2 regions of the Vibrio sp. YIC-376 genome follow, and region 2 is predicted to be linked to the other one. Evidence: predicted binding sites of a transcription regulator. Region 2 holds the regulator's gene; the other holds the start of a gene.

Region 1 (5,607 bases), on a different contig from region 2:
TCTTACCTGTATCTGGTCATCGTGCCGTTTGTCTCCATCATTGTCTCTGTGATTCTCGCGCACTCTATAATCGGCCCATTTGGCCGCATGTTAGGTAATGGTGTGGCATTCGCAGCCAAGGCCGCTATGACGGGTGATTTTGCGGTAATTGGCTCAACGATTTTCGGTTTCCTTTACGCGCCACTAGTTATCACAGGTATACATCACACCACTAACGCAGTGGATCTCCAACTCATGCAAGAGCTTGGTGGCACGCCAATTTGGCCTTTGATTGCACTGTCAAACATTGCTCAGGCATCAGCGGTTATCGGCATCATTATTATTAGTAAGAAGCAAGACGAGCGAGAAATCTCCGTTCCGGCTGCAATCTCTGCTTATCTGGGCGTTACTGAACCGGCGATGTACGGTATCAACCTGAAATACAAGTTCCCAATGCTGAGTGCAATGATAGGCAGTGCATGTGCGGCGGCTGTGTGTGGCAGTGCTGGCGTGATGGCGAACGGTATCGGTGTGGGTGGTTTGCCTGGCATCTTATCTATCCAGCCTCAGTTCTGGGGTGTGTTTGCCTTGGCAATGTTAGTGGCGATAGTGGTACCTGCTGGATTGACGCTGATTCTTTATAAACGTGCAAAAGCCAAAGGCGAGCTTGAGACGGCAAGCGCGTAATGGGCTTAACGAAGCGATGGTCAAAAAATCATTGCTTCGTTTCTCTAAACTTTAAAACTGTCATTTCAGAGTCGAGGAACGAGATGTCTGGAGTCTCGCATTTAAAGATTCCCTGCTATACCCCTTCGTTGCTCTTAAGAATGACCAGTATTTGGCCATGATTGTCATGGCGACCTTTTTTGAATTTAATGGTAAGTGAGTGTTAGAAATGGCTATGACCAAGCAAGATGAGAGCTGGTGGAAAACCGCAACGATCTACCAAATTTACCCGAAAAGTTTTTGCGATAGTGGCAGCAAAGGCACCGGAGATATTAACGGGATCATTTCTAAACTGGATTATTTGAAGCACCTTGGTGTGGATGCGATTTGGTTAACGCCGGTCTACCAGTCGCCAATGATCGACAACGGTTACGATATCTCTGATTATTATTCTATCAATCCAGACTTTGGCACCATGGAAGACTTTGATTCTTTGCTGGTGGAGGCTCACCAGCTTGGTATCCGAATCATCATGGACATTGTCGTCAACCATACCTCAACTGAGCACAAATGGTTCCAGTCAGCATTGGGCGACAAAAACAGCCCTTATCGTGACTACTACATCTGGAAAGATCCTGTAAACGGGGCTGAGCCAAACAACTGGCAGTCTAAGTTTGGCGGTAACGCATGGGAACTGGATGAAGCCACTGGTCAGTACTACTTACACCTGTTTGCGAAAGAACAAGCGGACTTAAACTGGGAGAATCCGGTCGTTCGCGAAGAAGTTAAAGACGTGATCAGCTTTTGGGCAGAGAAAGGCGTGGACGGATTCCGTCTGGATGTCATTAACCTGATTTCCAAACAGCAAGATTTTCCGAGCGATGATATTGGCGATGGTCGTCGTTTTTATACCGATGGCCCACGGGTGCATGAGTACCTGCAAGAGATAAGTAACGCGGTATTTCAAAAATACGGCAGTGTGACCGTAGGAGAGATGTCTTCGACCACTCTTGAGCACTGTCAGCAATATTCGTCTTTAGATGGCAAAGAGCTTTCTATGGTGTTTAACTTCCACCACTTAAAAGTCGATTACCCCAATGGTGAAAAGTGGACCAAAGCACCGTTTGATTTTCTTCAGCTCAAACAGATCTTCAATCATTGGCAAACCGGTTTGAATGGTAAAGGTTGGGGCGCATTGTTTTGGTGTAATCATGATCAGCCACGAGTCGTGAGCCGACTAGGTGATGATCAACAATACCGTGTGGAGTCGGCTAAGATGTTGGCAGCATCGGTTCACATGATGCAGGGCACGCCTTATGTTTATCAAGGTGAAGAGATCGGCATGACTAATCCGGGTTATACGGAGATCAGTCAGTATCGTGATGTGGAGAGTACTAACATGTACGACATCATGGTGAATCGTGATGGGGTGACGCATCAGGAAATGATGGCTATTCTGGCTCAGAAATCACGAGATAATTCCCGTACACCGATGCAGTGGAACAGCCAAACTCATGCTGGCTTTACCGAGGGAACACCGTGGTTAGAGGTGGCGCAGAACTATCCTGAGATCAATGCGGAGTCTGCAGTAGCGGATTTAAATTCCGTGTTTTACTTCTACAAGCGTTTGATTGAGCTGCGCAAACAGATCCCGGTAATCACCGACGGCAGCTATGAGGACTTGCTTCCGGAACATTCTCGTATATTTGCTTACGCTCGCCAGAATGAAACGCAGACGCTTTTGTGTATCAATAACTACTATGGTGAGGACGTGGAATGTGTGTTCCCAGAACACTTTGAGATGACGAAAGCGAAGTGTTTGCTGTCCAATTACCAGAATTCGGCCAGTTCAGTGGCCTCTCGTCATCAAACACTGCGCCCGTATGAAACGCGAATTTTGTTGATCGAAGAGTAACTTAACCTCTCATTTACGATGTCATCCCCACTAAAGGCTTTGGAATGCTCCCCAAAGCCTTTTTCTTTTTCGTCGAGGTTATTAAGAGCCGTAGGTAACGGAGTAGCGATGTGGCTTGTGGTTCATGGCGAGTACCAGGTTAAGTGCGAATGCGCCTAAAGCGGACAACGCGATAATCCAAGGTGAAACGAAGAACATGGATGCTAATACAATACACACATCAATCGCCATTTGGCTCTTGCCGACTGATATTCCGAATTTATCCTGGATAACCAGGCACAATACGTTAAAGCCGCCCAGGCTAGAACGGTGACGGAATAAGATCAGCATACCTAATCCCATCAGTAGCCCGCCTGCAACAGCGCAGTAGATTTCGTTTACAGACTCTAGCGAGATCAGTAAATAAAGATGATCGGCAAAAATTGAGACTAAAGCACCAGAAATGACACTGTTGATTGCAAAGTGACGCCCAAAACGTTTCCAAGCTAACAAATAAAAAGGAGTGTTAATCAAAAAGTACAGCACACCAAAGGTAAAAGGTGTAAATTGGCTAATAAGCAAAGCCAATCCCGTTGTTCCTCCAGTAAGGAGTTGTGCGGATTGGAGAAAGAAAACGCCTTGAGCAACCAAAAAGGTTCCCGTGAGAATCGCTATCCAGTCTTCTTTTAGTGAGTGTTTTTCCATCAAAGTTTCAGTCATCGGTGAGAAACAAGGCTGGCATCATAGTAAAAAGATGATCTTTTCGGTAGCTAGAGGGTAAAATTTGCGGTAAACCTATGTAATTGCTGTTTTACAGGGTGTAAAGCACAAAATTGACAGTAATGACTGTTGTTCAAATGATTGCAACTTCGACATGATATTTATTACTAGTCATCATGAAAAAACTGCATGAGAAAAATTTAAATTTTCTCTTTATGACACAGATCAAATTATGTAGAATGCGCGCCATTAGGGTGACGAAAACGTTTGCGCTCGGTCATTAAACAGTTTTTTTGCCAATTTCAGTACTAATCTGAGTCAGGAGATACAGATGCTTAAGCGTGATATGAACATCGCAGATTACGATGCGGAACTGTTCGCAGCTATCCAGGAAGAAACTCTTCGCCAGGAAGAACACATTGAACTTATCGCTTCTGAAAACTACACAAGCCCACGTGTAATGGAAGCTCAAGGTTCTCAGCTAACGAACAAATATGCTGAAGGCTACCCAGGCAAGCGTTACTACGGCGGTTGTGAGTACGTAGATAAAGCGGAACAATTAGCTATCGATCGTGCATGCAAACTATTTGGTTGTGAGTACGCGAACGTACAGCCTCACTCAGGTTCTCAAGCAAACAGCGCAGTTTACATGGCGCTTCTAAACCCGGGCGACACAGTACTAGGCATGAGTCTGGCGCACGGTGGTCACCTGACTCACGGTTCACCAGTAAACTTCTCTGGTAAGCACTACAACGTTATCCCTTACGGTATCGATGACGCTGGCCAAATCAACTACGACGAGATGGAAGCTCTAGCGCTTGAGCACAAGCCTAAGATGATCATCGGTGGTTTCTCTGCTTACTCTCAAATTGTTGATTGGAAGCGCATGCGTGAAATCGCAGACAAAGTTGATGCTTACCTATTCGTAGATATGGCGCACGTAGCAGGTCTTATCGCTGCAGGTGTTTACCCAACTCCAGTACCATATGCTCACGTAGTAACAACTACGACGCACAAAACACTAGCAGGTCCACGCGGTGGTCTTATCCTGTCTAACGCTGGCGAAGAGATGTACAAAAAGCTGAACTCAGCTGTCTTCCCTGGTGGTCAAGGTGGCCCTCTAATGCACGTTATCGCTGGTAAAGCAGTAGCGTTCAAAGAAGCGATGGAACCTGAATTTAAAGCATACCAAGCTCGCGTAGTTGAAAACGCGAAAGCAATGGTTGCTCAGTTCCAAGAGCGCGGTTACAAAATCGTTTCTAATGGTACAGAAAACCACCTGTTCCTGGTTGATCTAATCGACAAGAACATCACTGGTAAAGAAGCTGACGCAGCACTAGGTGCAGCGAACATCACCGTAAACAAAAACTCAGTACCAAATGACCCACGTAGCCCATTCGTAACGTCTGGTATCCGTGTTGGTACTCCAGCGATCACTCGTCGTGGCTTCACTGTAGAAGACGCAAAAGAGCTAGCGAACTGGATGTGTGATGTTCTTGATAACATCGACAACGAAGAAGTTATCGAAGCTACTAAGCAAAAAGTGCTAGATATCTGTAAGCGTCTACCAGTTTACGCATAATTGTTCTTCATAGAGTGAGCCGATTTCGGTGTCGAACATACTCATTTGCTCGCGCAAATTCCGTGTGTTCTCCTAGAACTCGACTCATCTATTTTGAAAATTGATATATTCAAGGTCCTCAATTGAGGGCCTTTTTGTTTGTCTGGCGTTTGGAATGGGTTCGGTATTCCCTACAAGCTAGGAATGAGCGTAGTAGGGAATCTCTTTTCTCTGAGCTATAGATACAAAAAAGGTTGGCGTAGTGCCAACCTTTTCAGTGAGTTATCTCGAGTTACTTACTTAATCTCAAGACCTTGAGCCTGCATGTCGGCATGGTATGAAGAGCGAACAAATGGACCACATGCTGCATGCGTGAAGCCTAGTTCTAGTGCGATTTCTTTTAGCTCGTCAAACTCTGATGGCGGAACGTAACGTTCGACTGGCAAGTGGTGACGGCTTGGCGCCAGGTACTGACCAAGTGTCAGCATTGTTACGCCATGCTCGCGCAGATCTTTCAGTACTTCGATGATCTCTTCTTTTGTCTCACCTAGTCCCATCATCAGACCCGATTTAGTCGGTACGTTTGGATGCTGCTCTTTGAATTTCTTCAATAGTTGTAGAGACCACTTATAGTTCGCACCAGGGCGAGCTTTACGGTACAGACGTGGTGCAGTTTCCAGGTTGTGGTTGAATACATCTGGCGGGTTATCTTTCATCAGATCCAGCGCTACGTCCATACGACCACGGAAGTCAGGAACCAGAGTTTCAATCTTAATGTCAGGGTTCA
Region 2 (5,607 bases):
TATAAGCAGCACTTTAATTTGTTGTTGATTGATTTAAGAGGGCACGGTAAATCAAACCAGTTGTTAAAAGAGCTGATGACGAGTCGTTATACGTTTACTGAAGTCACACAAGACATTTTAAAAGTATTGGATCATCTGAAAATTCAATCGGCTCACTTTGTCGGGATGTCGTTAGGCACGATCATCGTCCGAAATATTGCAGAGTTGGCATCGGAGCGGGTTAATTCAATGGTATTGGGTGGGGCGGTGACTCGTCTCAACACTCGCTCACAAATACTGGTAAAGCTGGGTAACTTTGGCAAACATATCTTGCCGTACATGTGGTTGTATAAACTGTTCGCCTATATCGTGATGCCACAGCGTAATCAGCGTGAGTCTCGTCACTTGTTTATTCGAGAAGCTAAAAAGCTTTGTCAAAAGGAATTTAAGCGCTGGTTTATTTTGGCGGCAGATGTAAACCCGTTGATGAAGTACTTTAAAGACCGGGAATTAGATATTCCAACGCTCTACCTGATGGGGGACAGGGATTATATGTTCATCCAGCCAGTTAAAGAGATGGTAGCGGCACATAAACTTAGTGTATTGCATGAAATCCCAAACTGCGGTCACGTTTGTAATGTCGAGCGTCCGGAAGACTTCAATCAGCATTCGATTGAGTTCATCAAGCAACAAAGTTTAGTGGTGTAATTTATAAGGTTCTAGGACCTAGGACCTAACCCCTTAATTACTTAGGACCTTTCGTCTATTCGATACCCACATTGCCAGCAAGCGCCAAATTGCCCCTCATTCATCTCTGAACATTCAGGACACTGCCAATCTTGGTAAGTATTTGGCTGAGCCTGTGTTTGGTAAGCCGCAACAATAGCCATTGCTTTGATTTGTTGCTCTGAGTCGAATAGCCAGACATACGGGTCAGTATCATCACTAAATGGCAGTTCTCCTTTTAGACCGAAAATGCCTTCTCCCCTAACTTCGCAATGTATTTGCTCCATTTTAAGTAGCTCACAAACGATATGCGCTTCAGCAGGGTTGTTCGCGATAAATATTTTCATCAAGAACTTCCATTATGTTGAGTGTCTGTGGGTCTTACTTTCTTCATCACCCATTTGGCAATGATAGGAAACAGACCCAGCAAAGCAAATGAAGCTAAAACACTAGGAGAGACGATATCTGATACACTTTCAATGTTTGCCAATTGTGTACCTGCATTGAGATAAACGGCTGTCCCAGGGAGCATACCAATTTGGCTAGTGAGATAAAAACGGCCAACGGTCATCGGAGTTAATCCCATCAATAAATTGATCAGGAAAAAAGGAAAGACGGGAATCAAACGTAATGAGAGCAGATAGGACGAGCCATCTTTTTCGACACCTTCGTTGATCGCAGTGAGCTTTTTTCCGAACTTGGTTTGTACCCAGTCTCTTAATAGGTATCGGCTACTCAGGAAAGCAAGGGTAGCTCCGATTGTACTGGCAAAAGAGACCAAAACTAAGCTTGTCCAAAAACCGAATAGGGCAGCACCTAATAGAGTAACGACTGCTGCACCGGGAATAGAGAACGCTGCGACAGCGATGTAAGCGAAGAAATAGAGGGTCGTTGCAATAATAAAATTTTGTTCGATATAGGCATTCAGTGCCTCTTGTTGAGCTTTAGCGTTCTCCAACGTTAGGTGCTGGCTAAAATTAACGGCTAATAGAGTTACCGTTAAGAGCAGTATTAACCCAAAAATTAGCTTTTTGTTCATGTGCGCACTCCAGTTGGGCTACCCCTAGTTAAAAGTCTTAACAGATGTTCAGGAAAATGTGGTTTTTAATTTGTAGTTAATGGTTGTTGTTCAGACTAATAGACAGGCTATGACCTAAAAATATTTCAAAAAAAAACCGCAGGCTAGGCTTGCGGTTTTTAGAATAATATTTGAATACTTGTTAAGAAAGCGCGTTTTTCAGTTCTTCTCTTCGAGATTGAGGTACGACGCTCCAGTGAGTGCCGTTAATTGCGCCCTCTAAGGCCCAAAGAAGCTCAATACTTACCTTAGCTGAGTGGGAATCACGTATCGCTTTATAAGCGCTTAGTGCTCCTTCCTCTTCTAGCTGTTCTACTGATTCAATACCAGCTTTTTTTAGCATTCGTTCAGTAGCCAGCCTTAGGTTAGGCAAATCTTTCAATCTGTTAGGTTTACTACTGGCTTGTTGCTTTTTTTCTAATTTGGCTTGTGCTAACGACTGCTTTGCTACTTCTATCAAACGCTCGTTTGATTCCCATAAATCGTTGGAAATCGCGTAGTATTTAGTAACGACCGGAAACCCTCGCTTTTTATAAACGTAGGGTTTGAGTCCTTGCGTCTCGAAATTAGATGAAGTTTGTTGGTCTGCTCGTATATGAAGTTGATCATTCACAACTAGTGCAAACATCGTCTCATCAGCGAAAAGTCCAAAGCCACCAAACATTGAGCGCGACTTGATTGTACCAAGTGCCTCAAATAGCTTCATAGAATCTTTGAGTATCGGTTTATCCATGATGTGTTATCTCGGTGTAATTAACATTACGCCACCAAAAGTCAGGTCCGAGAGAATAGCAAATACATGCAGAAACAATGTCATTATAGGGTAAACTCATCATATGCATATTTGCCATCGGTAACCCCGCTACCTTCCATTTAATCAAATGGTTCAGGCCGGAAGCTTTGCGTCCCACCCTTTCGGATGGTTTGCCCTGTGCGTGACATGTCGAGAATACTTCGTCTCTTGAATTAACATCACATTTTAGCTAATAAAGTGTGATATTGGTTCAGGAAAATTCATTAAAATTATGCGTCGTGATGCATTTGTGAGGCAAGGGTTTTTTAATGAAAGGTATGGTTGTAAGAAAAGTATTACGCACAAATAAAACAGCAACTTACCTAATATTTAACTTTTTGATCGCTGATGATATTGAGTATAAGGCTTATGTTGAGACGAAAAATAAGCGCTCCGGAGAGCGCTTAATGTCAATTAATTGAGTTTCTTCACTGTATTTCGAACGACCAGTTCTGGCTGCATTTCAAAAATGCGTTTTTCGTGTTCTTTGTCTTTAATTCGTTCCAGTAGAATTTCGAATGCATTTTTACCGACACGACGTTTCGGTTGGTGAATCGTCGTGAGTGGTGGAGAAAAGTATTCGGCCAACTCGATATTGTCGTAACCAATCACGGAAACATCGTCGGGGATCTTAATGCCATTTTGTTGTAATCGGCTCATTAAGCCCAATGCCATTGTGTCATTGAAACAGAATACTGCTGTTGGACGTTGTTCCATTGCTGTAATTTTGTCTGCAACGAGAACAGCCGTATCGCACTCAAAGTTACCTTCAAGAATCCAATCTTCGTTTACAGGTATGTTCGCTTCTGCCATTGCACGGCGGAAGCCCATAATACGTTCTTGGCACGCTAGCTTTTCAAAGTGACCACTTAAGCAGGCAATATCAGTATGACCGTTGTCAATCAGATACTTGGTTGCGATATAGCCACCTTCTTCTGAGTTATCCATGATTTTGTCTGCTTGAGAGCTTTCTGGACCCCAATCCATGACTACTTTTGGAATGTCAGCGTGACGGTCAAGCATCTCTTTTAGCTCTTCCGTTAGGTCTGAACACATAACCAGGATGCCATCAACACGCTTTTCAGCCAGCATGCGAATGTAATCTCTTTGCTTTTCGTAGATACCGCCGGTATTACATAAAATAAGAGTGTAACCTTGACGATAACAGTAGCTTTCAACACCATCGATGACTTCTGAGAAGAATAGGTTAGTAGATTGAGTTACCAACATACCGATGGTACGAGTTGAGTTACATTTCAAACTACGAGCAACTGCACTCGGCGCGTAATTAAGCTCATCAACAGCTTTCATTACTTTTTCTTGAGTTGCTTCTGCAACAAAACGTGTTTTGTTGATAACGTGCGAGACTGTAGTAGTAGAAACGCCGGCTAATCGAGCAACGTCTTTTATAGTGGCCATAAATGGTGTCCTGTATCGAGCTACTAATATACCGTGGAGTATAAAACCTTTTGCTGAATGCTTTTTGTAAACTTAGCGCAACTAAAACGTTGATGCTGAGTATGATTAGCAGTGATAGCTCCGAAATCGGTAGAAGGTTTGTAGCAATACGGTTGAGTTGTCCTACCTTTTTCGACTGCACGAAGAAGAGATCGTCAACCTATTAAGAAAACACAAAAACCGCTTTATTTCAGCGGTTTACATAAAAATCATATTTAATCGTTTGCGTTCACATTTTAGCCCTATGTAGACTGGCTGGCAATAATTTCAGCAGCAGTTTTGTGTCTTTGAAGTCACATTTTGATTGCAAAAAAAAGCAAGCGATTGGAACTAGATTAGGGGCAAACGAATAAAAATGGGGAGCCTAAAAACAGGCTCCCAATAATTGGCGGCAATTATTCACCAAGAAGGTAAGTACTGTCCAGTTTACAAAATGCAATTAATAGTTGCGCGACGTTCGCGTAGAAGCCGAAATCATCCAGCTGCTTACATTTCGCTGCGAATTGTGGCAGCCACGATAAGAGTTGATGCACAATGAAGTCATTTTGTTTTGAGAAAGCTTCTTCCATATGCTTTTCCTGTTCAAACTCGTTGGAACGGATGATCATGTTTCCTAAAAAATCGAGTTCTACTGCTAAGTGATCGGCAGGTTCGTTGAGTTTGTCGTCCACTTGTACACCGAACTCAGCCATCAACTTCTCCATTTCCTCCGCTGGCTTATCATTAAGCAAACCGGTTTCACCAATGTACATAGAAGCGTAAGGCAGAGCGCCATACTTTTCTGTTTTTAAGAACAGTTCACAAAAGTCAGCAGCGAGTTCGAGCTGAGCGTCTTCACGATCTTGCAAGCGGTTCAGTGCATCTACCAGGGCATCAACGGAAGGTTTTAGCGATTCATTTTCACCTAAGCCAGCTAAAAAGCTACGAATTTCAACACTGTGGTAAGCTTCCAGTTCTTTGTCTGTCAGTTCTTTGGCGAACAAGCTAGAAAACCACCAGTAAATTTCGGCGCGTTTTTCATTAAAAGCTTTCACTTCTTGCATTTTAGGCTCCTGAATGATGCTTTATGTATAGCATCATAAAATCAATAACGGATGTCCTTTAAGTGTAATCAATTAAAATGAACAGCAATAACTACAACTATTATGTTTTATGGCCAAATGTGTCTGTTTATTAACAGTGTTCAGCAAGCTTGTTTTGAATCAACAAAAGCGTGAAATCTTGCTTTTTAATGTGCCAGTGACTAGAAATGTTAATAGTTATGAATAGAATACATCTCGGATAATAAAATGACAGAAAGTGGCGTAAATGAGCTATCACGTATTAGTCGTAGAAGATGATGTTGTAACGCGTAGTAAGCTTGCGGGATATTTCCAAAACGAAGGTTACACAGTGAGTGAAGCAGAGAGTGGCGCAGAAATGCGTGAAGTGCTGCAAGCTGGTGATGTTGACCTTATCATGCTGGATATTAACTTGCCGGGTGAAGATGGCCTGATGCTTACACGTGAATTACGTAGCCAATCGGATATTGGCATCATATTAGTCACAGGACGCACGGATAGCATCGACAAAA

Evidence for each region. The regulator PurR, encoded in region 2, represses purine synthesis genes. The targets are predictions, from matches to a motif close to TNANGNAAACGTTTNCNTNA.
Region 1: glyA (serine hydroxymethyltransferase) is a predicted target of PurR. The motif match lies at 3,515-3,534, and genes of this name have one in related genera.

Annotation. Positions count from the first base shown of each region.
Region 1 covers NZ_JBBWFK010000004.1:202,271-207,877, forward strand. The annotation lists gene treB (PTS trehalose transporter subunit IIBC) at 1-666, shown strand, start outside; gene treC (alpha,alpha-phosphotrehalase) at 875-2,560, shown strand; gene WJM94_RS09890 (YitT family protein) at 2,642-3,244, opposite strand; gene glyA (serine hydroxymethyltransferase) at 3,591-4,841, shown strand; gene lipA (lipoyl synthase) at 5,117-5,607, opposite strand, start outside.
Region 2 covers NZ_JBBWFK010000011.1:29,932-35,538, reverse strand. The annotation lists gene WJM94_RS18700 (alpha/beta fold hydrolase) at 1-687, shown strand, start outside; gene WJM94_RS18695 (putative signal transducing protein) at 729-1,052, opposite strand; gene WJM94_RS18690 (TVP38/TMEM64 family protein) at 1,052-1,744, opposite strand; gene WJM94_RS18685 (TfoX/Sxy family DNA transformation protein) at 1,926-2,516, opposite strand; cyclic di-GMP riboswitch class I at 2,633-2,722, opposite strand; gene purR (HTH-type transcriptional repressor PurR) at 2,991-3,995, opposite strand; gene torD (molecular chaperone TorD) at 4,430-5,077, opposite strand; gene torR (two-component system response regulator TorR) at 5,343-5,607, shown strand, end outside.